Regions from separate parts of the Mucilaginibacter sp. NFR10 genome, predicted to be linked through region 2. Evidence: riboswitches for the same ligand, from Rfam matches in the RefSeq annotation. Region 2 holds a riboswitch; the other holds the start of a gene.

Region 1 (11,321 bases), on a different contig from region 2:
TACGAATAGAAAGAACAGAATCAAGACTTTTAGAATCAAGATGCAGGATAATCCAACATCTTGATCTATCATTAATAAAAATTAAAAATTTCGTAGAAGCATTTGTTAAGTTAGATAGATTTGTATTCCTGAATCTTGATTTCTTGCATCCTGACTCTTAATAAAAAAGCATGAGTAACATAGTAGCCATTGTGGGCAGGCCCAACGTAGGCAAATCAACATTATATAACCGTTTAACCGAAAGCCGCAAGGCCATTGTTGATGACTTTAGCGGTGTCACGCGCGACAGGCATTACGGCGTTGCCGAGTGGCTTAACCACAATTTTACCGTTATTGATACAGGCGGCTATGTAGCCAATTCCGACGATGTTTTTGAAACCGCCATTCGCGAGCAGGTTGATATTGCCATTGAAGAAGCTTCAGTGATCCTTTTTGTTGTTGATGTTACAACTGGTATTACTGATCTGGACGATGAGATTGCCAACCGCCTGCGCAAAAGCAATAAACCTGTTTTTGTGGTAGTGAATAAGCTGGATAATAACAACCAGGTTGCCGATGCCATGGTGTTTTACAGTTTCGGCCTTGGCGAAATCTACAGCATTTCATCAATGACCGGCTCAGGTACCGGCGAACTGCTCGACGAAGTGGTAAAACACTTTGAAGACGAAGTACTTGAAGAAAACACCCGCCCTAGATATGCCATTGTCGGTCGCCCTAATGTGGGTAAATCATCTATCATTAACGCACTTATCGGTAAGGACCGTAACATTGTTACCCCTATTGCCGGTACCACCCGCGACTCTATCCATATCCATTATAACCAGTATGGTCATGATTTTATGCTGATAGATACTGCCGGGATGCGTAAAAAAACCAAGGTTAAAGAAAACATTGAGTTTTACTCGGTAATGCGCACCATCAAAGCGCTGGAAGAAGCCGATGTAATTATCCTGATGATTGATGCTGTTGAAGGCTTTGAATCGCAGGACATCAATATCTTCCACCTGGCCGAAAAGAACAAAAAAGGCGTGATGATTGTGGTAAACAAATGGGATTTGATTGAGAAGAACAATAAAACCGTCAAAGTATTTGAAGAGCAGATCCGCGATAAAATTGCTCCCTTTAGCGATGTGCCTATTGTATTTACTTCTGTTACCGAAAAGCAAAGGGTACTAAAGGTGTTAGACGTAGCCAACCAGGTTTACCAAAACCGCGCACGTAAAATCCCGACTTCCAAACTGAACGAGGTGATGCTGCCTATCATCGAAAACTATCCTCCGCCATCAATAAAAGGTAAATACGTTAAAATAAAATACATTACCCAAATTGCCGGCACTTCGCCAATGTTTGCCTTTTTCTGCAATTTGCCGCAATACGTAAAGGAGCCTTATTATAGGTTTATCGAAAATAAACTCCGCGAAAATTTTGATTTTTCGGGCGCCCCGGTGCAGGTATGGTTCAGGCAGAAGTAAGAACCTTGATTTTTAGGATTTGAGGATTACCTTGAATTTGATCTATCAAATCCAGACTTACAAAGTTTCACCACCGCGTCATTGCGAGGCACGAAGCAATCTCCTATTTGAAGGTACGCCCTGCTTAGTCCGCGATTGCTTCGTTCCTCGCAATGACGTTTTTTACCCCCTGGTTGTTACGTTTCCATCCCCCGCTCCGTAATACTACTAAACCTCAATACTTTACACTTCATGAAAAAGTTTTACTGTTTAGTACTAATAGTACTGGCTGCTTTTACGGCATGCAAAAAAGGTGAGCTATCGTCTGCCGACGGAGAAGATAATGGCTGCATCAGTCGTGTTAAACGTGATTATAGCGACAGCAACAAAGTTGAGCTGGCAGCAGCCATTAAGCTCCTGCAAAAAAACAACATCCCGGTTAACGGCCTGGTGATATATAGAGTTATTTTAAACGATAGCATAAGCAATAATGGCCCGCTTAATATCTACCAGCATGTTATAGCTTATGAAGAAAGCAAAGGTTTGCCCATCTTTAATTCGGGAATAGGCTATCATTTCAGGAACGAAGTTTTCGCAACTACCATTGGTCGGCGCTATGGCACACTTAGCCTGAATACTACAGCAACGGCTCCGCTGCCCCAAATACGTAAAATTTTTATTGATGCTTTTAAAAAAGATGGCTATACCATTGATAACCATGTTAATGAATCATCATGCCTTAATGCGGAGTTCGGGTATTACAACCTAACGCCGGATACGCCTGACCAGCCTCATTTTGCCAAAGTTTGGAAGGTTACTTTTATGAATTACGATTATCCGGTGGCCTACATTCAGGATGATAACCGAAAACTATTATCCTATTTCAACGGATTATTAACACTGAACAAAACCAATAAAAAATAAAATACCGGCGCAATTGGCATTTCTTTAGCCAGCCGGCCATTCTACTTTGTCAGTTTAAAAACACAAAATGCAACATGGTTGCATTTTGTGTTTTTGTCATTTACCTTTATTCATAATTAACCGCAATATCATATGAAGGATTTTGATGTGATCATTATCGGCGGCAGCAGCGCCGGTTTATCTGCAGGCATGGCTTTGGGCCGTGCCATGCGTAAAGTATTAATTATTGATAGTGGCTTGCCCTGCAACCGCCAAACGCCACACTCACACAATTTTTTTACTCGCGATGGTCAAACTCCACACGAGATTTTGACTATTGCCCGCGAACAAACTTTAAAATACCCAACTATCACGCTGCTCCATAGTGAGGCCACTCAATGTACACCAATAACTAAGGGCTTTGAGGTTAGTACAATATCCGGTGAAACATTCAGCGCAAAGAAAATTATCCTTGCTGCCGGTATTAAAGACCAAATGCCCGATATTCCCGGCTTCGCCGAATGCTGGGGAATATCGATTATTCATTGCCCCTATTGCCATGGTTATGAATACGGTTATCAGCCTACAGGCATATTTGCTAACGGCGAAATGGCTTTTGAGCTGACCAAACTTATTTCAAACTGGACAAAAGATCTCATTCTGTTCACTAACGGAAAATCAACTTTGACAGGAGATCAGCAATCCATTATCAGTCATAATAATATACAAATTATTGAGGGGGAAATAGCAGCGTTTGATCATCATGACGGCCAGATAACTACCATCCATTTGCAAAACGGCTCCGAAATAAAACTTAAGGCATTATATGCGAGGCTCCCATTTGTGCAACACAGTGATATTGCATTACAATTAGGCTGCTCATTTACCGATCAGGGCCATATTCAGGTTGATGCACAGCAAAAAACAACGGTACCCGGCGTTTATGCCGCGGGCGACAGCGCTTCGGGCATTCGCTCCATAGCCAATGCAGTTAACAGCGGCGCATTGGCAGGTGTTATGGCAAATTTGGAATTGATTAATGAGGTTTTCCTACCGGGAAAGTAGCATCAATTCAATTGCAGTGCAGACTTACGAAGTTTTCAAAACTTCGTAAGTCTTTTCCATAATCAGGAAATCCTCAAATCAAGAGAATCAGGGTTCGGATCCTTACTGCTCCAACCCTTTTTTAAAGGTTACATCACCCGTGTTGATCACTTTAAAGTAGGCGTTATCACCCCATTTAAAGCGGGCCGCCTGGGCTTTCAGGATTGTTTTTATCGGCTCCCTGGAGATCTGTACTTCGTGCGAATCCATTTCTTTAATGGTTTGCGAGGCATACAGTATAAATTTATCGACCTCGTCATTACTAACAGCATATTGAGTTAAAAACTCAGCTTCAGTCGGGTATTTTTTAAGCAATTGCTGCTGGCGGTCAACAACGTAAGCGGTAAATAATTGCTGCTGGCTCAGGTCCTGGATAAGCGGGGTGAATTTGCTGGTATCCGCCGGTACAAAAACATCGGGCATAATGCCTCCGCCGCTAAAAACTTTGCGGCCGCTTGAAGTATGGAATGATGGGCTACCTTTAAAAACACTATCATTAAGGTTGGTTTGTTCTGAAAAAAGTTCACCTTTTTGCATGCGCTGGGCAAGTTCATTGCGATAACTGTCAACCCCGTTTTTGTATGATTTCTGGATAGAGCGGCCCGAAGGGGTATAGTACCTGGCCACTGTTAAATTAACTGCTGAACCATCGTCAAAAGCAAACTGCTGCTGTACCAGACCTTTACCAAATGATCGCCGACCAACAATAGTAGCCCTGTCAAGGTCCTGCAGGGCCCCTGCTAAAATCTCACTGGCCGAGGCCGAATATTCATCAATAAGCACGGTAAGTTTCCCTTTCTGAAACATGCCCGAATCGGTGGCAAAGTAATCAGTCCGGGGCTCGTGAATCCCTTTGGTATAAACTATCAGCTTTCCATCAGTTAAAAACTCATCGGCTAATGAAGTAGCAGCATTAAGGTACCCACCGCCATTGCCTCTCAGGTCAAGCAGCAATTTATTCATACCGTCAACTTTTAGCGCCGTTAAAGCCTTTCTGAAATCGAGGTCGGTAGTGGCCGAAAACTTGCTGATCTTGATATAGCCGGTGTTAGCATCGGCCATATAGGCAGCATCAACACTGCTCAGGTCAACATGCCCCCGTTTAACCGTAAGTATTTTTAAATCTTTGCTCAGCGGAGGCACAACACTCAGTTTTATTTCAGCATCCTTTTCGCCCCTGAAAACACTATTTATACGGGTGGCTGTTAGCTTGCTGCCCGAAAACTTTTTATCGTCGACATTGATCACCTTACTGCCCACCAGTAAGCCCGCTTTTTCGGCCGGACCGCCGGCATAAACCTGCGTAATGATCAGTGTATCACGAAGTAACTGGTATTCGATACCGATACCGTTAAAACCACCGTCTAACCGTTCATTGATGGATTGCGCCTGCTGCTGCGGTAAATAAAGCGAATGCGGATCAAGGTTTTGAAGCAGGTTATTTACCGACACGCCTTCAATACTATCGATATTAACGCTGTCAACATAGTTGCGGTCAACCAGTTGCAACACCTTTGCTATTTTACTATTGCTCACAAAGGAGAAGCCAAGGTTATGCGCGGCAAAATCCTTGTTAAGCACCTGGCCTATCATCACCCCTACCAGCAGCAGGATTATTGTCCGGAAAATTACACCCGCGGTCCTCTTCATAACTTATTACACACAAAGTTAATAATTGCAGGGTCAATAATTTTTACCCGCACCCTTGCATTTGATGATTTTTACCGAATTTTGTTATAAATTATTTGAAAATAGGCTATGGAAACCACCACCGAAAGGGAATCGCACTATAAAAACCTCGAAAAACAGACCGTAAGGGAAATTTTAGAAAACATTAATAACGAGGATAAAACGGTTCCGCTGGCTGTGGAAAAGGCATTGCCACAGATAGAGGCCCTGGCAACTATCACCGCAGAAAGGATGAAAAACGGCGGGCGTTTATTTTACATAGGCGCCGGTACCAGTGGCCGTTTAGGCGTGGTTGATGCTTCGGAATGCCCGCCAACATTCGGCGTTCCGTTTGATATGGTGGTGGGCTTGATAGCAGGCGGCGATGGCGCGATCCGCAAAGCGGTAGAATTTGCTGAAGACGATGCTGTACAGGCCTGGAAAGATCTGGAAGCTTTCGACATTAATGATAAAGACGTGGTTATTGGCATAGCCGCTTCGGGCACTACACCGTATGTGATCGGCGGCTTAAAAACAGCTAATGAGCATAATTTAGTTACCGGCTGTATTGTTTGTAACAGCGGCAGTCCGGTAGCGGCTGTGGCACAGTACCCGGTTGAAGTAGTAACAGGCCCTGAGTTTTTAACAGGGTCAACCCGCATGAAAGCAGGCACGGCGCAAAAATTAGTTTTAAATATGCTGAGCACAAGCGTAATGATCCAGCTTGGCCGCGTAAAAGGGAACAGGATGGTTGATATGCAATTGAGCAACCACAAATTGGTGAACAGGGGCACCCGCATGGTAATGGACGAAACCGGGCTGAACGAAGAAGAAGCAGCCGGGTTACTGAAACAATACGGCAGCGTACGAGGCGCTGTTGATCATTATTTAAAAAAATAAACTGAATTTGAAGATGTGTTGATTTGGAAATTTGAAGATGCTTGTATTCGATAAATTCTCAAATTCAAAAAATTCGGGTTCAGACAATTTGAAATCAAAAACATGCACGATATTGAACCATATTACCGCTGGAGAGACGATTACGTGGCATCAGAAGATGAGTTTTCGCCTTTCTACGCGACAGAATACAGCGAGTTTGAATTTGACAAGCAGGTATACAATTACCTGCTGCACCCGCAATGGGACTCATTCGGCTCCAATACCCTTTATTTAAAAGTGCTTTTTGCCGATTATGATAAAGGCTACACTATTATTGAGCTGATAGGTGAATGGAATGACGCCATAAACAACGACATTATGATGCTGAAGCGTGAGCTGCTCGACCTGATGATAGATAATGGCATCAGCCATTTTATCCTGATCGGCGAAAACGTACTCAACTTTCATTCAAGCGATGATTGCTATTACGAAGAGTGGTTCCAGGACGTGGAAGACGGCTGGATAGCAGGCATCAACTTCCGCGAACACGTGATAGACGAATTTAAACACAGCAATATCGACTATTACATCAATTTTGGCGGCGAACTCGATAGCCTTGGCTGGCGTACCCTGAAACCCATACAGGTTTTCAAAAAGGTTGAAGAGCAGTTGATGAGGAGATTGAATTAGGGGTACAGAGTCAAGAAGCAGGAAGAACAGAAATCAAGACTGCAAGAATCAAGAGACAAGACATTTCGGAAAACTTTCCTGTTTCTTGACTCTTGATTCTTGCAGTCTTGCTTCTTCATGCTGTATTCACCTTTTATTTATATATTCGTACTATAATTTTTAACACAAAATGGAATTTAAAGAATCTAAATACAACTTCGATAATGTAATCGAAGTTAGGGATCAATCAGAAGTTGATTCACGCAGGTTTATGGCCGGCGTTTTCAGCTGGATGTTCGTTGCGCTTGGCGTATCAGCAATAACAGTTTATCTATTTTTAAATATGGGCCTGATCAGTCTGATCGTTGCACCAACAGGCGGCCTTACGGGTTTTGGCTATTTTGCGCTGTTTTCGCCACTGGCGTTTTCATTGGTAATGCAATTTGGCTATAACCGAATCTCTTATCCGGTATTGGTGCTGCTTTTCGTAGCTTATGCAACACTTATTGGCATCAGCTTAAGTTTGATATTTCTGATCTACACATCTGCATCAATATTGGGTGTTTTCATTACCGCATCAGTAACTTTCGGTATTATGGGCATTGCCGGTTATACTACTCAGATGGATTTAACCAAATTTGGTTCAATCATGTACATTCTGTTCATTGGGATTTTTGTAGCTTCATTAGCTAATTTCTTTATGCACAGCGAACAAATGAGTTATATTATCAGCTATATTGGCATAGCTGTATTTACCGGATTAACCGCATACTATATGCAAATGTTAAAACGTATTGGCGCTGGTACTGAATATGGCGATGCAAGCTCGAAAAAACTGGCCCTGATGGGTGCGCTAACATTGTACATCACACTAATCAACCTGTTTTTCATGCTCCTCCGTTTATTCGGCAGAAGAAGATAATTTCATTAAGAAATTCAATCAGAAAGCTGCCTCCGCAAAAGGCAGCTTTTTTTGTTTAACAATGTGGCTTAGCTATGATATTTAGCGTACGTTATACACTTGCAAATGATAACTTTATTGCGCAACTTTGCACTGCTTATGGAGAAAGACGGAGGGATTAGACCCTGCGATGTCTTAGCAACCTGTGCTTCACAAGGTGCTACATTCTACCAGGCAGCAATTACGCGCCCGGACAGATAAGCGAAAGTCATAACAACACCCGACTTTTCGAGATAAGCCGTATTTAGATTTAAGATATTAGATTTGAGATTTGAGATAGCCTCGGCTTTTTCCAATTGCTTGTTTAGTATCTTTTTATCAGATATATGGGATTAAAGATTTGAGGATCTGGCAAAGACTTTTTGCCAAGGTCTCACATCTTATATCTCATATCTCACATCTCAAAAAATGGACATTAGAAAAGAATTACAGAAACGCATCCTGGTGATTGACGGAGCAATGGGTACCATGATTCAAAGGTACCAGCTTACCGAGAAGGATTTTCGTGGCGAGCGTTTTCGCGATCATCATAGCGACCTGCAGGGCAATAACGACCTGCTCAATATCACGCGCCCTGATATTATCAAAGCCATTCATGCCGAATATCTTGATGCCGGTGCGGATATCATTGAAACTAACACTTTCAGCACACAGGTAATTTCCCTTGCCGATTATCACCTGGAAGAACTGGCCTATGAACTAAGCTACGAAGGTGCACGCATTGCCCGCGAGGTAGCCGACGAATATACCCGGCGCAACCCTGCAAAGCCGCGTTTTGTTGCCGGTGCCATCGGCCCAACCAACCGTACTGCTTCCTTATCGCCAGACGTTAACGACCCCGGATATCGCGCCGTTACCTTTGATGACCTGGCCGAGGCCTACTATGACCAGGTACGCGGTTTGGTTGACGGAGGATCGCACCTGTTGTTGGTTGAAACTATCTTTGATACACTGAATGCAAAAGCAGCCCTCTTCGCCATAAAACGTTATGAGCTGGAATGTAAAGCTGCAGGTAAGGATTTTCCTGCTTTCAGGGATTCGGGCGGTATCATGATCTCAGGTACTATTACCGATGCTTCAGGCCGTACCCTTTCCGGGCAAACTGTCGAAGCTTTCTGGAACTCGATAAGCCATGCCAACCTGCTATCGGTAGGCCTAAACTGCGCTTTGGGTGCCCGGGAAATGCGCCCGCACCTTGCCGAACTTTCTGAAAAAGCAGGCGTATTTATTTCGGCCTATCCAAACGCCGGCTTACCCAACGAGTTTGGCCAGTACGACGAAACTCCGCATGAAACCGCTCACCAGGTTGATGATTTTATCAAAGCCGGCCTGGTTAATATTGTTGGTGGCTGCTGCGGTACCACACCCGAGCATATTAAGTGCATTGCCGATAAGGCTGCCAAATATCCGCCCCGCCCTATCCCTCAAATTGAGCCGGATATGCGCCTGAGCGGCCTGGAAGCGGTCACCATTAAACCCGAAAGCATTTTTGTAAACGTGGGCGAACGCACCAACATTACCGGTTCCCCTAAGTTTTCCAAATTGATCCTTGCCGAAGATTATGAGGCAGCTCTAAGTGTTGCCCTGCAACAGGTGGAAGGCGGCGCGCAGGTCATCGATATTAACATGGATGAGGGCATGATTGATTCGGAGGCTGTGATGGTAAAATTCCTGAACCTGGTTGCTTCTGAACCGGATATAGCCAAACTGCCTATTATGATCGACTCATCCAAATGGACAGTGATCGAGGCCGGTTTGAAATGCGTACAGGGTAAAGGTATCGTGAACTCCATCTCCCTGAAAGAGGGTGAAGAAAAGTTTAAAGAGCATGCCCGGAAAATCTTAAGCTATGGTGCTGCCACCGTAGTAATGGCCTTTGACGAAACCGGTCAGGCTGATTCATTGGAACGTCGTATCGAGATCTGCAAACGATCATATGAGATCCTGGTGAACGAAGTAGGTTTTCCGCCGCAGGATATCATTTTCGATCCGAACATCCTAACAGTTGCTACCGGCCTGGAAGAACATAATAACTACGCGGTAGATTTTATTGAGGCCACCCGCTGGATCAAGCAAAACCTGCCGCACGCTAAAGTGAGCGGCGGTGTAAGTAACATTTCGTTCTCGTTCAGGGGTAATAATACCGTGCGCGAGGCCATGCACTCGGCATTCCTGTACCATGCCATTAAAGCCGGTATGGATATGGGGATTGTAAACGCCGGCATGCTGGAGGTTTACGAGGAGATTCCGAAAAACCTTTTGGAACTTGTAGAAGATGTACTCCTTAACCGCCGCCCGGATGCTACCGAGCGCCTGGTGGAATTTGCCGACACCATCAAAAGCAAAGGAAAAGAAGTTGTACGCGACGAAGAATGGCGCAAAGGCACCGTTCAGGAGCGCCTCTCCCACTCGCTGGTAAAAGGCATTGTTGAATACCTTGACGACGATGTGGAGGAAGCCCGCCAGGCCTACAGCAAACCACTTGAGGTTATTGAAGGTCCGTTGATGGATGGTATGAACATCGTAGGCGACTTGTTCGGTGCCGGCAAGATGTTTTTACCACAAGTGGTAAAATCAGCCCGTGTGATGAAAAAGGCGGTGGCTTACCTGCTGCCTTTTATTGAGGAAGAAAAAAAGAACAACGTAAATGCCGATCAGCGTGCCAACGCCGGTAAGGTGTTAATGGCCACCGTAAAAGGCGACGTACATGATATTGGTAAAAATATAGTTGGTGTGGTATTAGCCTGTAATAACTTCGAGGTGATAGACCTTGGGGTGATGGTGCCCGCGCAACGCATTATTGAAGAGGCTAAAAAGCAAAACGTTGATATCATTGGCTTAAGCGGATTGATCACCCCATCGCTTGATGAAATGGTGCATTTTGCCAAAGAAATGGAGCGCGAAGGATTTACCATCCCGCTAATCATTGGTGGTGCTACAACGTCGCGCATTCACGCAGCCGTAAAAGTGGCGCCGCAATACTCCGGGGCTGCCATTCACGTTTTGGACGCTTCGCGCAGCGTTACCGTTTGCAGCAATCTAATGAGCAAGGACAACCGGGATGCCTATATCCAGGGCATTAAGGATGAATATGCCAAAGCCCGTGAGGCACATGCCAACAAAAAATCGGACAAGCGTTTTGTAACTATCGAAGAAGCCCGTGCTGGTAAATTCCAGATTAGCCTGGATGGCGATGTGGCGCCGAAACCCGCATTTACAGGCACCAAAGTATTTGAGAATTTCCCGCTGGAAGAGTTGCTGCCTTATATCGACTGGACGCCATTTTTCCATACCTGGGAACTTCGCGGCAGCTATCCGAAGATCTTTGATGATAAGTTTGTAGGCGTTGAAGCCAAAAAACTATTTAACGATGCGCAGGTATTGATGAAACGTATTGTTGACGAGAAACTGTTCACTGCGAAAGGCGTGATAGGTTTCTGGCCTGCCAACGCTGTAGGTGATGATATTGAATTATATACCGATGAAAGTCGCACAACAGTTTTAAATCACATCCATACCTTACGCCAGCAGGCCGAAAAGGTGAAGAATGATCCGTATTATGCCTTGTCAGATTTTATCGCGCCAAAAGAAAGCGGTGTGCCCGATTATTTCGGCGGCTTTGCGGTAACAGCCGGTTTAGGTTGTGATGAATTGGTTGCTGAGTTTGAGGCCGATCATGACGACTA
Region 2 (11,321 bases):
GCTCGTGATTTGCCAGTGCATATATTGGCGTTACCGACCATTTAATCCGGGCAGCAAAATCCCGCTGAGCGGCAGGAAAAAAGTCAGGGTCCGTATTATTTCGATCTTTCGGCGCAGCGAGTGAAGCTGCCATAGCCTGGGATGACGTATCACTATTCTGGAAGAAGGCGTTTTTACCTTTAGGATCAATAAATCCGGTGCCGCCCCAGCCTCCATAAGTACCTTTTTCTTATGCACGTAATCCATTGTCAAGCATGTTCATAAACGTTGGGTCGTCGCCCTCCCCTAACCATGAACCTTTTTCCTGAACAGGCATCCATACAATATAACCCATTTTCTTCAACTCGTCGTTAGTATGTCCGCTGAGACCAAAATAGTCCATGATGTCGCCTTTTACCATTTATTTTCCATCGCCCCATACTCTGTACAGGGCTCCCAATGGCCCCCTGTCTGATATATTTTCCTTCATCCAGGATGCTGTCATATAAACGGAATCCTGTGAAGCTGCATTTAGCTGAGCGCCATATCCATAGTTCGGTCCGCCTTTAAACTCACGGTATTCAAAAACCCCTCGCTGTAACAACGCCATTTTGAACGGTGATCTTGGTTTCGGAGCCATAACCAAAAACTGAACCGTTATTAGCGGTATAAGTATATGAATTTTTACTTTCAGTCTTAAAGTTTTGCCATACTTTATAGCTTTTGTCATAAGCGGTATCATTGGCATCTTTTTTTCAGGCAGATAGCCCAATAATAACAAACAGGAAGATAAAGCACGTTTTCATGCGGTTTGGTTTTTAAACCTATTCGGCAAAAAATATAAAAACGCTACAGCTAATAACAAATATTCTTGTTTATTTTGGGCGATATCATAATACAATACCATGAAAACTGAAACTATAGCGATACATGCCGGCAACCATGTTGATGAAGCAACAAGGGCCGTTATACAACCCATTATTATGTCAACCACTTTTGAGCGCGGTGAGGATGGCGGTTTTCCGGCAGGTTATATTTACAGTCGCTCATCGAACCCCAATCGTCACGCACTGGAGCATGTGCTGGCAAAGTTAGAGGGAGGTGTTGAAGCAGCTTGCTTTTCATCAGGTAATGCGGCCGGGATGTCGGTATTTCAATCATTGGAGCCGGGCACCCATATAATTGCGCCGGATGATATGTATCATGGCTTACGTAATCAGCTTAAAACCCTTTTTGCCGGGATCCTTACCTTCGATTTTATTGATGTAAACGATACCGGGGTTTTACAACAGCACATCAAGCCCGAAACAGGTTTGATCTGGATTGAAACACCTTCAAACCCCCTGCTTAAAATAACCGATATTAAAAAGGTGGTTGCTATTGCCAAAGCAAAGGGCATTAAAGTTTTGTGCGATAATACATTTGCCACCCCTATGTGCCAGCGACCACTTGAGCTGGGCGCGGATATGGTTATGCACTCAGCCACCAAATATTTTGGCGGACATAGCGACCTGATGGGCGGCGTGTTGATCACGGCCGAAAAGAATGATTGGTGGACAAAAATCCGCCAGGTGCAGGAAATGGGTGGCGCAATCCCCTCGCCTATGGATTGTTATTACCTGGTACGCAGTATTAAAACTTTACCATACCGTGTAAAAGGCCACGTACAAAACGCACAGTTATTAGCCGAATACCTTGAACAGCATCCCAATGTTGAACAGGTAATGTACCCCGGTTTGCCCTCGCACCCGCAGCATGAGATAGCTAAAGATCAGATGCTGGCTTTTGGTGGCATGTTATCTTTTACTATTAAGGGCGATGAGAACGACACGCATAACATCATCAATAAGCTGAAACTATTTATCAAAGCTACCAGCCTTGGTGGTGTTGAAAGCCTAATAGAACACCGCGCTACTGTTGAAGGGCCGGATACCAAAACACCACGAAACCTGCTAAGGGTTTCGGTTGGGCTGGAACATATTGATGATTTGATTGCCGATATGAAGCAGGCTTTGGCTTAGGCCTTTTAAGGTAAAAGGATAAAGGTTAAAGGCGAAAGGTAGCTGCATTTGTCTAAGCTTAAAATTGTTCTCGAATGAACCTTTTGCCTTTGGCCTTTTACCTTTAACCTTAAAAAGAAATAAAATTTGGTATATTACCTCACAATCCCTTATATTCGCAACATTATTTGGTAGTGATACCAACGTCGATCAATCCTCCGCACATAGTTCGGGTTTTGATTTATAAAGAAGCGGCGAGAGATCAGGCTCAATGACCCGCTGGCAACCCTTCAATGTTGAAGAAGGTGCCAATTCCTGTCCCGGCAAATAACACCGGGGAATATAAATTTATAACCATGAAAAGTTTAATTAAATTTACGCAACGCAACACTTTTTACACCGCAAACGGTAACATACAACATATTAGCTCCCCTATTAGCTGTATTTGTATGTGTTGCTGCTGTTGATGCTTAGCACGCTCCTATCTTTCATTTTCTGAAAAGCGTGTGTTAAACCGGTTGTTTTTAAACCGGCTTTCCAAATTCATCTAAACATTCAAAATCTAAATTAAACACATTAAAAAATTACAACTATGTCTGCCTTAAAATTCGAAACCTTACAATTACATGCCGGTCAGGAAGTTGATTCAACAACAGGTTCACGCGCTGTGCCCATTTATCAAACTACTTCATACGTATTCAACAGTGCCGAACATGGTGCAAACCTGTTTGCGCTGAAAGAGTTTGGTAATATCTATACCCGCATCATGAACCCTACTACCGATGTGTTTGAAAAACGCATCGCAGCGTTAGAGGGCGGTGTGGCGGCACTGGCGACAGCGTCGGGCCAGGCATCACAATTTATAGCATTAAATAACATCCTGCAGGCTGGTGATAACTTCGTTACTTCACCTTTCCTATATGGTGGTACTTATAACCAGTTTAAAGTAGCTTTCAAACGCCTGGGTATCGAAGTACGCTTTGCCAAAGATGATACAGCAGCCAATATCGAAGCGCTTATTGATGTCAAAACAAAAGCCATCTTTTTGGAAACAATAGGTAACCCGGGTTTTACCATTGCCGATTTTGAAAAGGTGAGCGAAGTTGCCAAAAGGCATGACCTTCCGCTAATTGTTGATAATACTTTTGGTGCCGGTGGTTACCTCTTCCGCCCTATTGAACATGGCGCTAACGTGGTTGTGGAGTCAACCACCAAATGGATTGGCGGGCATGGTACCAGTATTGGCGGTGTTATTATCGATGCAGGCAATTATAATTGGGGTAATGGTAAATTTCCTCAATTTACTGAACCATCAGAAGGTTACCACGGATTGGTATTTAACGATGTTTTCGGCATTGGGGGCCCGTTTGGCAATATCCAGTTTATTATCCGTGCCCGTGTGGAAGGTTTGAGGGATTTCGGCCCGTCGCAGGCTCCATTTAATTCATGGCTGAACATTCAGGGACTGGAAACACTTTCGTTACGTGTGCAACGTCATGTTGATAATGCCCTGCAACTGGCCAAATGGTTGGAGCAGCACCCACAGGTGGCAAGCGTAAATTACCCGGGACTGGAATCATCGCCATACCATGAGCTGGCTAAAAAATATTTAAAGAATGGTTTTGGCGGCGTATTATCATTCGAGATTAAGGGGAGCAAAGAACAGGCCAGCCGATTGATCAATAACCTTAAACTGGTGAGTCATTTGGCCAATGTCGGGGACGCAAAAACACTCATCATCCAGCCATCAGCAACCACGCATCAGCAATTATCTGATGAAGAGCAATTAGCTGCCGGTGTTACACCAGCATCATTGCGCGTGGCTGTTGGTATTGAGCATATTGATGATATTAAAGCTGATTTTGAGCAGGCTTTTGCAAAAATTAAGCAAGGTGAGGGTGAGTTAGTTTAATAATGTATAGTTTTTTTTAAGTGATATAGTAAACGTTATTGCAGGTTGCAGCCGGAAATACCGGTTGCACCTGAAATAACAAAACAACAGAATGAACGCAGAGATATTTAAATACACTGATACTTTTGAATTTGAATCGGGCCGTACAATTGAAGGTTTAGAAATAGGTTTTCACACTTATGGCCGGTTAAATAAGGAAAAAAATAACATTGTTTGGGTTTGCCATGCGCTTACTGCCAACAGCGATGTATTTGACTGGTGGAAAGGGCTTATTGGCGAGGGGTATTTTTTTAACCCGGAAGAGCATTTTATAGTTTGCGCCAATATTTTGGGTTCTCCTTACGGCACTACAAGTCCGTTGAGCATTAACCCGGTTACCGGCCAGCCATATTATCTTTCATATCCCCAGTTTACTACAAGGGATATGGTTAAAGCGCACCAGTTGCTTGCCCAGCATTTAAACATTAATAATATCAGTGTATTAATTGGAGGTTCATTAGGCGGCCAGCAGGCTATGGAATGGGCTATTATTGAACCGGAGCGCATCAAAAATCTTATTCTGATAGCAACTAATGCCAAGCATTCACCATGGGGCATTGCCTTTAACGAGTCGCAACGTTTGGCTATCACTACCGACCGCACCTTTTACAGCAATACGCCCGAAGGCGGTCAGAAAGGCTTAAAAGCTGCGCGCAGTATCGCGCTTTTAAGTTATCGTACTTATAAAACTTACGGCATTACCCAGCAGGAAGAAGCCGACGATGTGCAGGACAATTTCCGCTCTTCATCGTACCAAAATTACCAGGGGCAAAAGCTGGTGAACCGCTTTAACGCCTATAGTTATTGGTACCTGACCAAAGTGATGGACTCACACAATGTGGGCCGGGGCCGTCACGGTGTAGATAAAGCGTTGAGCCTCATCAAGGCAAAAACATTAGTTATCGGCATCTCGTCGGATGTTTTATTCCCTGTTGAAGAACAGCAATACCTGTTCAGGCATATCCCAAAAGCTGCCTTTTCCGAGCTGGATTCGTTTTATGGGCACGATGGATTTTTAATTGAAACAGAAGCATTAACAAAAATATTCACATCATTTTTTAAAACCGATGTGAAAGGAAAAATTATAGAACTGCAACGTACAGCGTAATGAGTAAAAAGTTAAATATCGGCCTCTTCGGATTTGGAGTTGTTGGCCAGGGGTTATATGATATCATCAAAACAAAGCATTTAAATATCGAGATAGTAAAATTTGCTATTAAAGACCCTAATAAAAAACGTTCTTTACCGGCACATTTATTTACTACCGACAAAGAAGAACTGCTTAATAACCCGGAGATCAATACCATTGTTGAACTGATCAATGATACCGAAGCTGCTTTTGAAATTGTTTCAAGAGCATTAAAATCAGGCAAAAATGTAGTATCTGCAAGTAAAAAAATGATCGCCCTGCATTTGGACGAACTGATCGAAATTCAGCATCAATACGGCACATCATTATTATATGAAGGCGCTGTTTGCGGTAGTATCCCTATTATCCGCAATTTGGAAGAATATTATGATAATGAACTACTGCATTCAATCAGCGGTATTTTCAATGGCTCATCAAACTATATCCTTTCAAAAGGCTTTATTGAAGGGCTCGATTATGATAGCGCATTGAAACAAGCCCAGGACCTGGGTTTTGCCGAAACCGACCCAACCAGTGATGTTGGTGGTTTTGACGCCAAATACAAGCTGGTTATTGCCGCAGCGCACGCTTATGGTGTAGTTGTACAGCCCGATGAGGTATTTAACCTGGGCATTCAGAACCTTGCAGCTGCCGATTTGCAATATGCCCGCGAAAAGAACCTCAAAATTAAACTGGTGCCGGTAGCCAAAGAACTTGACGACCGCAACGTTGCCCTGTTTGTATTACCTAAGTTTGTAAACGACAAAGAGTTTTTATACAACGTTGAGTATGAATATAATGGCGTAACTGTACAAGCTGCCTTTGCCGATCAGCAATTCTTTTTCGGGAAAGGCGCGGGCGGCCATCCTACCGGTTCGGCTGTACTGTCGGATATTGCGGCGCTGCGCTATAACTACCAGTACGAATACAAAAAAGCTAAAGAGAAAACAGACCTTAATTTTACCAATAACATTGAATTAACCATTTACCTGCGTTATGATGACGAGGAACTGGTTGAAGCGCTGAACTTTGAGCATATCAATGAGCGCTACTATTCAGGTAATTATAAATTTGTGATAGGAAAAATCAATTTGCAAAATCTGATCGCTAATCAACATCGTATATCTGAGAGTAAGGCTTTCGTAGCCTTTGCCGATCAGCTTACGGGGGTCAGCTTAGCATCGGTAACTAAACAAACAGCTGAAGTTTTTTAATAGATTCTCCGGTTGTTAATAAAAAAAGGCTTCTCAAATTGGGAAGCCTTTTTACATTTAATTAATTTTCTACAGCTTATTTAGCCGGTTCCGTAGCTTCTTTGGCCGAGTTCAGGAACACGAACTGGTTATCAAACATATCTATTTTAATAACGCTGTCTTTGTCAACTGTACCCGCCAGGATCTGTTTACTCAACTCGTTCAGGATCTTTTTCTGGATAACGCGTTTTAACGGGCGTGCACCAAATTGAGGATCATAACCTAACTGGGCCAACCAATCTAAGGCTTCATCGGATGCTTCGATAGTTACACCCATTTCGGCAAGGGTTTGCTGTACCTGTTTAAACTGCAGCTTAACGATATCATGAATTTCATCGCGGTTAAGCGGGGTAAACATGATGATTTCATCTATCCTGTTCAAAAACTCCGGACGGATAGTTGCCCTTAACAAATTGAACAGCTCGTTTTTGGTTTTTGCCACCAGTTCATCGCGGTTTTCGTCCTCCAGGTTTTGGAAGTTTTCCTGGATGATGTTTGAACCAATGTTGGAGGTCATGATGATGATAGTATTCTTAAAATTCACCACACGGCCTTTATTATCAGTTAAGCGGCCATCATCCAGCACCTGCAGCAGGATGTTAAATACATCGGGATGGGCTTTTTCAATTTCATCCAGTAAAACCACACTATAAGGCTTGCGACGAACGGCCTCCGTTAACTGTCCGCCTTCATCATACCCAACATAGCCCGGAGGCGCTCCTATCAGCCTTGAAACAGCATGGCGTTCCTGGTATTCACTCATATCTATCCTCACAAGTGCACCTTCGTCATTAAACAGGTATTCGGCCAGGGCTTTTGCCAGTTCGGTTTTACCCACACCGGTTGTACCTAAAAATATGAACGAACCTATTGGCCTGCGCTTATCCTGCAAACCTGCACGGCTGCGGCGGATAGCATCACTTATTGCCTCAATAGCTTCTTCCTGCCCGGCTACACGTTTGTGCAGTTCATCTTCAAGATTAAGCAGTTTTTCACGTTCGCTTTGGATCATCTTGCTTACCGGGATGCCTGTCCAGCGGCTTACTACACCGGCAATATCATCGGCGGTAACCTCTTCCTTCAGCATGCGGCTGTCGCTTTGGTTTTCAAGCAGGGCGGCTTTCAACTTTTCAACTTCGGCCTGGGCTTCAACTATAGTACCGTAGCGTAATTCGGCTACCTTACCATAATCGCCCGCACGTTCGGCCTGCTCGGCTTCCAGTTTATAATTTTCAATCAGCTCAACCTTAGTATTGATGCCATCAACAAGGTCTTTTTCGCCTTTCCATTTGGCACGTAATGAATCACGCTGTTGCGACAGGTTGGCTATTTCCTCACTTAGTTCGGCAACCTTACGGTCGTCTTTTTCACGTTTAATAGCTTCGCGCTCAATTTCAAGCTGCATGATGCGGCGTTCCAGTTCGTCAACCACTTCCGGTACCGAATCCATTTCCAGGCGAAGTTTTGATGCAGCCTCGTCCATCAGGTCGATAGCTTTATCCGGTAAAAACCTGTCGGAAATATAGCGTTGTGACATTTCGACAGAGGCGATGATCGCTTCGTCTTTGATCCTCACTTTATGGTGGGTTTCGTAGCGTTCTTTCAATCCGCGTAAAATAGATATGGCGTCGGCAGCGTCAGGTTCTTCAACCATTACTTTCTGGAAACGGCGTTCCAAAGCTTTATCTTTTTCAAGGTACTTCTGATACTCATTAAGGGTAGTAGCACCAATTGAACGAAGCTCGCCACGGGCCAGGGCAGGTTTTAGGATATTGGCCGCGTCCATAGCGCCTTCTCCCCCGCCTGCACCTACCAGCGTGTGGATCTCATCTATAAAAAGGATGATCTCCCCATCGCTTTGGGTAACCTCTTTTACAACGGCTTTCAATCGTTCTTCAAACTCGCCTTTGTATTTTGCACCGGCAATCAGCGCGCCCATATCCAAAGAGTATACAACTTTGGTTTTCAGGCTCTCAGGTACATCACCTTTGATGATCCTGAAAGCGATTCCTTCGGCAATGGCTGTTTTACCAACACCTGGTTCACCAACCAAAATCGGGTTGTTTTTGGTACGGCGCGAAAGGATCTGGATAACACGGCGAATTTCATCGTCGCGGCCTATAACCGGGTCCAACTTGCCCGAACCGGCGTATTCATTCAGGTTACGGGCGTATTTGTTGAGGGCATTATAAGTGGCTTCGGCATTTTGATCGGTTACTTTGCTATCGCCGCGGAGTTCAACAATAGCTTTTTTCAGATCCTTTTCATTAACACCCGAATCTTTCAGGATGCTGCTTACCGCACCACCGGCGGCTAAAATGCCTAACAGCACATGCTCAACTGATACAAATTCGTCTTTAAATTCTTTTAAATATCCCGAAGCTTTTTGCAAAGCCGAATTTGCTTCAGACGAAAGGTATACGTTGCTGCCGCTTACTTTGGGGAAGGATGCAATCTGCGCATCTAAGGTATCGTTTAACCTGTTCAGGTTAACATTTAATTTCTTTAATAAGTAGGTAATTACGTTTTCATCAACCAGCAATAAGCCTTTAAGCAGATGCGCGGTCTCGATTGCTTGCTGTTGGTTACCAACAGCAATTTCAGATGCCTTTTGTACGGCTTCCTGAGCTTTTATGGTAAAGTTGTTAAAATTCATAGTACTCATGGTTAATCAAATTATCGGCCATAGTATCCATAGTGAAAAATTGTCATTTAAAATTAAATCACAATGACACTTTGCCATGATTATTAGCAATTTAGATACTACCATGTTTAACAAACTACAGGGCAAATTGTCGTTTTGCCATGCAAAATAAATCTGTTGGGCTATAAGTAAATGAATAATGGAACGATTGCAGTCCTGCTGTATATGTGGTATTTTTAGTATTACGGGATGCCGCGGTGCTGATAGATTATGCCGGCGCAGGTTTAACTAATCGAGTTTATCCACTTTCACCAGATTACAAGTCCAGACGAGTGGTTTTCCGCCATTTCGTCCGTCAACTACTCCGCTTGTCTTCATCGTCTTTTTATCACTACCTAAAGTGTAATAATTTGCATACTGCCTGCCTTTTAGGTCGTAAGTAGCATCAGGTCTCGCGTCCGTGATCGTTAGTACATACATGTTATCGGATAAAACTTTAAAAGTACCGCTGTGCGTAACAATCTGCCTTTCATTTTCCTTTGCGATATTATAAAAGCTTCCGTCTGATTTAAATACCACTTTACTTCCGGGATTGGTCGTGTCGTTCCAAATACCAACAAAAGGTTTAATTTCTTTCTGATTCGCCCTTTCTACAGTTCTGCAGGAAAAAGTTGTTAATACAGTAATGAGAATTGCGATAGATTTAAGAGATTTCAGTAACATGTGATTTTGGTTTTATGTTTAAATAATATTTATCCCTTTTTTAAAAAACAATCAAGGTTCATCAAAATAGGCTTATATTTTCTTTGACCGAATATTTAGTAAAAAGGGTTAACTATATCCTGTCACATTTCTGTTACAGTTTTTATAAATATTTTCATAATTTTGTTTAATCCATAAAATATAATTGAACACCCATTTCTTTTTTAACAGTCTCCCGGTAAAATACCGGTCGCAATATCGTTTGCATTATACTTACCAAAACCTGGTAGCCATAAGGGGTGCCAGTATGATATTTTTATTGCTTAATGTAATTATCCGGATCCTTTATCTTGTATTCCCCATTAGCTTAACCAAAGCTCAAAACTTTCCCGAGTTTAATTTCAGCAACTGGGTTTTCATTATTATAACTCCCGTTTTCCTGATAGCCAGTAACCTTTTTATCGTTAGTTTCAAAAGCCACAAAAAAGCTACAACAGGCATGTCATTGCTTGTGTTTTTGTTTGCGCTTTATATTATTGTTTGCGGCATGTATTCCAGCTTTATAGCCACCTCCAATCCGAGTAATGCCCTCACCTTATATCTTGTCGCATTAAGCTTAATCAGCGTGATAATTGTTTTTGAATACTATGAAACCGTATTGCTGCTTATTGCCATTGAGCTTTTTTTTACTTCCCTGCTATTTTACAGTGAAACGCCGGCTACGGATATGTTGTATAACCAGTTGATTTCAGCTATCTTACTTTCCGGCTTTTATTTTATCTCAAGGTACTTTTTTTCCTACAAGGCCAACTATTATTTTCAGGTGATCGAGATCCGCGAAAAAAATTCGGAAATTGAAAAAGCAAGCGAGTTTAAAAACCAGGTGTTGGGTATGGTTGCCCATGACCTGCGTAACCCGATAGCTGCTGTTGAATCAATTGCCATGATGATGGAACTTGATGAGGTAGATGAGGAGACACAAGACAACATCAATATGATGAAGGCATCCTGCGTAAAAGCGCGGAGTATTATTGATGACTTACTGGAGGCAGCCCGAAACGAGAACATCGCGATTATTGAAACTCAAAACATCGAGCTTAACCAATGGCTTAACAACATAGTGGGCGAATGGAAATTACAGCTGGGCAATAAAGTTAATGTGCTGTTCAGCAGTTCGATAAGTGTTGCCCATGCGCTCATAAACCATGAAAAATTTCATCGGGTTATTGATAACCTGATCAGTAACGCGGTGAAATTTTCAAAAGATCAGGATAATGTGGATGTGCGCCTGCTTAAACTAAATGATACGGTAGTTATTGAAGTTCAGGATTACGGCATGGGCATCCCTGCCAATATGCTGCCGGAAATTTTTAACCAATTTTCAAAAGCAGGCCGAGCCGGTTTACGCGGCGAAAAGTCGACCGGGCTTGGGTTGAGCATTGTACGCCAGATCATTGAAAAGCATAAAGGCACTATCAGCGTTACCAGCACCGAGGGACAGGGTTCAACGTTCAGGATCACCTTGCCGGCAGTTAATTCGTTTTAGGATATTAAACAAGTCTTTGTTTATCCAGGTAATCTTCTCACATGACCACTTAAAATGGGGGTCATACTGAGCCCGTCGAAGTATGGCGGACAGGGCCTCTGCGCACGAGTCTTCGAA

What was found. Region 2 has a riboswitch for S-adenosylmethionine ahead of BLP33_RS06675 (O-acetylhomoserine aminocarboxypropyltransferase/cysteine synthase family protein). Riboswitches for the same ligand answer to the same signal wherever they lie in the genome.
Region 1: another riboswitch for S-adenosylmethionine. It lies ahead of metH (methionine synthase); the one in region 2 lies ahead of BLP33_RS06675 (O-acetylhomoserine aminocarboxypropyltransferase/cysteine synthase family protein).

The regions. Positions count from the first base shown of each region.
Region 1 covers NZ_FMTV01000008.1:166,265-177,585, reverse strand. The annotation lists gene era (GTPase Era) at 1-9, shown strand, start outside; gene der (ribosome biogenesis GTPase Der) at 171-1,472, shown strand; gene BLP33_RS23375 (hypothetical protein) at 1,704-2,375, shown strand; gene BLP33_RS23370 (NAD(P)/FAD-dependent oxidoreductase) at 2,508-3,419, shown strand; gene BLP33_RS23365 (S41 family peptidase) at 3,522-5,108, opposite strand; gene murQ (N-acetylmuramic acid 6-phosphate etherase) at 5,217-6,026, shown strand; gene BLP33_RS23355 (hypothetical protein) at 6,129-6,695, shown strand; gene BLP33_RS23350 (Bax inhibitor-1/YccA family protein) at 6,865-7,596, shown strand; SAM riboswitch class I at 7,730-7,839, shown strand; gene metH (methionine synthase) at 8,044-11,321, shown strand, end outside.
Region 2 covers NZ_FMTV01000001.1:1,615,621-1,626,941, forward strand. The annotation lists gene BLP33_RS06660 (hypothetical protein) at 1-133, opposite strand, end outside; gene BLP33_RS27410 (hypothetical protein) at 230-382, opposite strand; gene BLP33_RS06665 (hypothetical protein) at 401-709, opposite strand; gene BLP33_RS06670 (trans-sulfuration enzyme family protein) at 885-2,000, shown strand; SAM riboswitch class I at 2,218-2,328, shown strand; gene BLP33_RS06675 (O-acetylhomoserine aminocarboxypropyltransferase/cysteine synthase family protein) at 2,572-3,891, shown strand; gene metX (homoserine O-acetyltransferase family protein) at 3,983-5,038, shown strand; gene BLP33_RS06685 (homoserine dehydrogenase) at 5,038-6,273, shown strand; gene clpB (ATP-dependent chaperone ClpB) at 6,350-8,968, opposite strand; gene BLP33_RS06695 (hypothetical protein) at 9,245-9,679, opposite strand; gene BLP33_RS06700 (sensor histidine kinase) at 9,864-11,204, shown strand.